DNA from 2 places in the Stenotrophomonas sp. 2201_Sma genome. Region 1 is predicted to be linked to the other one. Evidence: riboswitches for the same ligand, from Rfam matches in the RefSeq annotation. Region 1 holds a riboswitch; the other holds the start of a gene.

Region 1 (3,178 bases):
TGGCCCTGCTGGCCGGTGTCGCCGTGGTCAGCGACGCCAGCGCCATGTCGAGGAAGGACAAGCGCACCGTCGTCGGTGCGGTGGTGGGCGGCGTCGCCGGCCACCTGATTTCCAATGGCGATCCGGCCGCCACCGTCGGCGGTGCCGTGGCCGGCGGCGCGATCGGCAACCTGACCACCCCGGACCGCCACGACCGCCGTTATGACCGCCGCTACCATCGCGGCTACGACCGGGGCTATGGCTATCGGGACCGCGGTCATGACCGCCGCTGGCGCGACAGCGACCGCCGCTACTACCACGACCGCGGTCGCCACCGCGGCTGGTAACCCTCGCCGGCACTGCCCGGCATCACCGGCAACGGGCGGGTCGATGACCCGCCCGTTTGCGTCCGGGCCGTCCATGGCGTTGAATGCGCAGCCCTGGATGACTCCTTTGCCCCCGGCCCCCGCATGACCTCCACCGCCCACCGCGTGCAGGGCCTCAACAACGATGAGGTCGCTGCCGACTGGCCCGCGATCGATGCAGCCGAGGTTGCCTGGCTGGCCCGCCGTTATCCGGTGCTGGACGCGGACAGCGCCCTGCATTGGCACAGCCCCCGGCCGTTGTCGGCCGCCGCGCTGGTCGAGGGTTCCCGCGGCCGGGTGTTCATCAAGCGCCACCACCGCAGCGTGCGCAGTGCCGCCTGCCTGCAGGAAGAACACCGCTTCATCGCCCATCTGGACGCTGCCGGCGTGCCGGTGGTGAAGGTTCTGCCCACCGCCGGAGGCGACAGCGCCATCGAGCATGGGCCTTGGACCTATGAACTGCATTCACCGGGGGTGGGTGACGATCTGTACCGCGACGCCGCCTCCTGGACGCTGCTGACGGACATCGCACGGGCGCGTTCTGCCGGACGCATGCTGGCCCGGCTGCATCAGGCCGCCGCCAGCTACCAGGTCCCACAGCGCAGCACGCATGTCCTGGTGGCACGCGACGAGCTGATCCGCGCCGCCGCCCCCATCAGCGCGCTGGAAGCGGGTCTTCCCGACCGCCCGGGACTGGCGCGCTACCTGGCGCGGATTCCGTGGCAGGCGCAGCTGCGCCGCGACGTCCTGCCCTGGCATGCCGGCCTGGCCGCGCGCCTGTCCGCCGAGCCGCCGCTGTGGGCGCACAACGACTGGCATGTCTCCAACCTGCTGTGGCGCGGCGACGACGTCAGCACCGTGCTGGATTTCGGCCTCGCCTCACCCACCAGCGCGCTGTTCGACCTGGCCACCGCGATCGAGCGCAATGCCGTGGCCTGGCTGGAGCTGGAGCGGGGCCATGAGGCGGTGCGCATCGACATCGCGCTGGCGCTGCTCGACGGCTACCGCGAAGTGCTGCCGTTGTCGGCCACCCGCCTGCACCTGCTGGCGGACCTGCTGCCGATGGTCCACTTCGACTTCGCACTGTCCGAAGTGGAGTACTTCGAAGGCATCACCGGCTCGACGGCGAACGCCGATGTCGCCTGGTATCCCTTCATGCTGGGCCATGCCGCGTGGTTCGCCAGCGCACCCGGCCAGGCCCTGCTGCAGGCGCTGCATGCCGCCGCCTGAAGGGCATCGGCTCGCAAATCCCTGCCATCTGTAGTGAAATAGCGGCCTGAAGCGGGGGTGCCTGGATCTGCAGGCTGAGAGAGTCCCTTGGAACCTGATCCGGTTTGCACCGGCGTAGGGAGCTTTGAGCCGCAGCCACACCCCCGTTCCGGGCCGGTGCACCTGCGCGCCGTCGCTTCGTCTCCCCTGTTGTCCGAAGACGAATCGAATGAACCGCTGCCTGCGTCCCACCCTGCTCGCTCTCGCCCTCTGTGCCGCGCTGCCGCTGCATGCCAGCGAGGCTGGAGCCTCCCCCGACGTGACAGCCGACAGCGGCGAACGTTCGCCCACCGAGCTGGCAGCGGTCCGCGTGCAGGCCGGCAGGCCGGCGGCCGACAGCGCGCGGGTCAGTGCATTCGGCGCCGGCTCCTGGAAGGACACCCCGGCCTCGGTGAACGTGCTCGAACGCGACTACCTCGACCGTCGACAGGTGCGCTCGTTGTCCGAACTGGCAAGCAATGACGCCTCGCTCGGTGATGCCTACGCGCCGGTGGGCTACTACCAGAACGTCGCCATCCGCGGCTTCGCGCTCGATGCCGCCACCGGCTACCGCTTCAACGGCCTGGCCATCGCCGGCGAGCAGCGGCTGGCGCTGGAGAACGTGCAGGCGGTGGAGATCCTGAAGGGTGAAGCCGGCCTCGCCGCGGGCGTGATGGCGCCCGGCGGCATCATCAACTACATCGGCAAGCGCCCGGCGGAAGTGCGCGCGGCTACCCTCGGCACCGATTCGGAAGGCTCGCGCTATGCCGCCGTCGATGTCGGCCACTGGATCACGCCGCGTTTCGGCATCCGCCTCAATGCCGCCTGGGAGGGCAGCGAGTCCTACGTCGAGCACGCCGACGGCCGCCGCAACTTCTATTCGCTTGCAGCGGACTGGCTGATCGGTGAGCGCGGCAAGCTGGAAGTGGACGCCAACTACCAGACCAGTTCGCAGCGCTCGGTGTCCGGTTACCAGCTGCTGGGCGCACGGGAGCTGCCTCGTGGCGTCGACCGCGAGCACCTGCTGGGCTATCAGCCGTGGCAGCGCCCGGTGGAGATCGCCAGCACCAACATCACCGCCGTACACACCTACGACTTCAACGAGCGCTGGCAGTCGCGGCTGTCGGTGGGCCACAGCCGCTCGGTGATCGACGACAACGTCGCCTTCGCCTATGGCTGCTACTACGCCGACGCATGCGCTGACGGCAGCGTGCCCGGCAACTACTTCGCCCCCAACGGCGACTACGACATCTACGACTACCGCAGTCCGGACGATACCCGCCGCAACCAGCAGGCGCGCGCCGAGCTGCGTGGCCGCTTCGACACCGGCAGCGTCGGCCACCAGCTGACGGTCGGCGCCGACACGTTCCGCCGCACGGTGGACAGGCGACCGAGCGTCAACGAGTACGTAGGCAGCAGCAACATCCACGACACGCAGGTGCCGGTGTACGAGCCCTCGCCGCTGATGCCCGGCCCGTCCGCACGGCGTCTGGACAGCCGCCAGACCGCCGTGTTCGCGCTGGACCGCATGCAGTTCGGCGATGACTGGCAATGGCTGGCCGGTGGCCGCTTCGTCCGCCTGGACG
Region 2 (3,178 bases), 1.0 Mb from region 1:
GGCGATGGCCAGCCAGCGGGTGGTCACGGCAACAGGCATGGCGTCCCTTCCCCGGAAAGATGGGCGGAGGATAACGGGATGCGCGTGAGGCGCGCGATGCAGCGCCGCCGGAGCACGCCCGGCGACGCCAGTCCGATCAGCCCTGCTGGTAGACCTCCGCGCCCGCAGCGCGGAACTGCTCGGACTTCTCCTTCATTCCGGCCTCGGCGTACTCGCGCACGTCCTGGGTGATCTTCATCGAGCAGAAGTGCGGCCCGCACATCGAGCAGAAGTGCGCCAGCTTGTGCGCGTCCTTGGGCAGCGTCTCGTCATGGAATTCCTTTGCCTTCTCCGGGTCCAGCCCGAGGTGGAACTGGTCTTCCCAACGGAACTCGAAGCGCGCCTTGCTCAATGCGTTGTCGCGGACCTGCGCGCCCGGATGCCCCTTGGCCAGGTCGGCCGCATGTGCGGCGATGCGATAGGCCATGATGCCGTCGCGCACATCCTGGCGGTTGGGCAGGCCAAGGTGTTCCTTCGGCGTCACGTAGCAGAGCATCGCGGTGCCGAACCAACCGATCATCGCTGCGCCGATGGCACTGGTGATGTGGTCATAGCCGGGCGCGATGTCCGTGGTCAGCGGCCCCAGCGTATAGAACGGAGCCTCACCACATTCGCGCAGCTGCTTGTCCATGTTTTCCTTGATCAGCTGCATCGGCACGTGCCCGGGACCTTCGATCATCGTCTGCACGTCATGCTTCCATGCGATCTTCGTCAGCTCGCCCAGCGTTTCCAGCTCGCCGAACTGCGCCGCGTCGTTGGCGTCTGCGATGCAGCCCGGGCGCAGCCCATCGCCCAGCGAGAAGGTCACGTCGTAGGCCTTCATGATTTCGCAGATGTCTTCGAAGTGCGTGTAGAGGAAATTCTCCTTGTGGTGGGCCAGGCACCACTTGGCCATGATCGAGCCGCCGCGACTGACGATGCCGGTCACCCGCTTGGCGGTCAGCGGCACGTAGCGCAGCAGCACGCCGGCATGGATGGTGAAGTAGTCCACGCCCTGTTCGGCCTGTTCGATCAACGTGTCGCGGAAGATCTCCCAGGTCAGTGCCTCGGCACGGCCATCGACCTTCTCCAGGGCCTGATAGATCGGCACCGTGCCGATCGCCACCGGCGAGTTGCGGATGATCCACTCGCGGGTCTCGTGGATGTGCTTGCCGGTGGACAGGTCCATCACCGTATCGCCCCCCCAGCGGATCGCCCACACCAGCTTCTCCACTTCCTCGGCAATGCCGGATGACACCGCGCTGTTGCCGATGTTGGCGTTGATCTTGGTCAGGAAGTTGCGGCCGATGATCATCGGCTCGCTTTCCGGGTGGTTGATGTTGTTGGGCAGCACCGCCCGGCCACGGGCGATTTCGTCGCGGACGAACTCCGGGGTGATGATCTTCTGGATGGATGCGCCGAAGGCTTCGCCCGGATGCTGCTGCAGCAGGCCTGCATCGCGGATCGCGTCCAGCCGCTGGTTCTCGCGGATGGCGACGAATTCCATCTCCGGCGTGATGATGCCGCGGCGCGCATAGTGCATCTGGGTGACATTGCCACCCGCACGGGCGCGGCGCGGCAGGCTGCGGGCCGGGAAGCGCACCGCATCGAGCTTCGGGTCGTGCTCGCGATCGCGGCCGAAGGAAGAGCTCAGGCCATCAAGCTGTTCGGTGTCACCCCGCGCTTCGACCCAGGCACGGCGCAGGGCCGGCAAGCCCGCGGACAGGTCGATGCGCACGTCAGGATCGGTGTAGGGGCCGGAGGTGTCATACACCGTGACCGGCGCGTTCTCTTCGCCGCCGAACAGGGTCGGCGTGCGGCTCAGTGCGATCTCGCGCATCGGCACGCGCAGGTCCGGGCGCGAGCCGGTGACATGGATCTTGCGCGAGCCGGGAATCGGCCGGGTCACGGATTCGGAGAGTTGCTGGGCCTGTTGCTGCAGGGCGGAGAGCTGTGCGTTCATCGGGCATCGTCCAGGAGGGTCAGGGACGAAGCGGCGGCGCACTGCCCCCGCACGCGGACGGCCCTTGGGCCGCGTCCGGGTTCGGTTGCATTGCAAAGCTTCCCTACGCCGGTATGAGCCGGATCAGGTTCCAAGGGACTGTCTCAACCGTGGCCGATGGCCGCGGTACCCCCGCTTCTTGCCGGCATTAGACCATAGAAGTCCTGCAACAGGGCGAGCCTACAGGGCGGCTGCGCGTCACGCGACATTGATGAATTAACGCAACCATGACGTCGCGTTCAGTAACGTGCACGCGCATCGTGTCGCTGCGACCGATGACGCATCGCCGCCATCGCGGCCCCTGCCCGGCTAGCGCTCGAGTGCCGCCGGCCCCTCGCTGCAAGCATTTGCTCGCTCCCTCAATCCCTTTGATCGGAGAAGCTCCTTCATGGTGTTTCGTGTTTCCATCGCACTGGTCCTGTTGCTGGTGCTGCTTGCCGGCGTAGCACCCGGTCCCTTCAACGCCGTGGTGCAGAGCATCCTCGGCGAACTCATCCGCGGCATCGGCTGGCTGTACCTGCTGGTGGTGTTCCTGGCGCTGGTGTTCCTGATGTACCTGGCGTTCGGCCGCTTCGGCAACCTGCGCATCGGTGGCGAAGACGCCGAACCCGAATTCTCGCGGGCCAGCTGGATGTCGATGCTGTTCGCCGCCGGCATGGGCATCGGCCTGGTGTTCTGGGGGGCGGCCGAACCGATCTCCCATTTCAGCAAGCCGCCGGAAGGACTGGCACCGGAAAGCATGGACGCCGCACGTGCAGCGATGCGCTATGCGTTCTTCCACTGGGGCCTGCATCCGTGGGCGATCTACGCGCTGATCGGTCTGGCAATGGCGTGGTTCCAGTTCAACCGCAACGGCCGCGGGCTGGTCAGCGACATGCTGCAGCCGATCATCGGTCATCATCATCGGGGCTGGATCGGACGGATTGTCAACATTGCCGCGGTGGTGGCCACGGCAATCGGTGTGGCCACCACGTTGGGCTTCGGCACCATCCAGATCGCAGCCGGCATGCAGCGCGTGTTCGGCGTGCATGCCGGTGTGCCGCTGCAGCTGACCATCATCGCCGTCGCCTTCGTGCTGTACATGGCCTCCACCCTCAGCGGCGTGGAGCGCGGCGTGAAATGGCTGTCGAACTTCAACCTGGCGCTGGCCGCCCTGCT

What was found. Region 1 has a riboswitch for thiamine pyrophosphate ahead of ACZLIF_RS01040 (TonB-dependent receptor). Riboswitches for the same ligand answer to the same signal wherever they lie in the genome.
Region 2: it holds a riboswitch for thiamine pyrophosphate, as region 1 does, so the genes downstream of both, thiC (phosphomethylpyrimidine synthase ThiC) here and ACZLIF_RS01040 (TonB-dependent receptor) in region 1, are expected to answer to the same signal.

The regions. Positions count from the first base shown of each region.
Region 1 is NZ_CM151329.1:240,010-243,187, reverse strand. Features, by position in the region: gene ACZLIF_RS01050 (glycine zipper 2TM domain-containing protein) at 1-326, shown strand, start outside; gene ACZLIF_RS01045 (phosphotransferase enzyme family protein) at 450-1,574, shown strand; TPP riboswitch at 1,618-1,712, shown strand; gene ACZLIF_RS01040 (TonB-dependent receptor) at 1,783-3,178, shown strand, end outside.
Region 2 is NZ_CM151329.1:3,685,589-3,688,766, forward strand. Features, by position in the region: gene ACZLIF_RS17020 (ion channel) at 1-39, opposite strand, end outside; gene thiC (phosphomethylpyrimidine synthase ThiC) at 137-1,981, opposite strand; TPP riboswitch at 2,064-2,164, opposite strand; gene ACZLIF_RS17030 (BCCT family transporter) at 2,409-3,178, shown strand, end outside.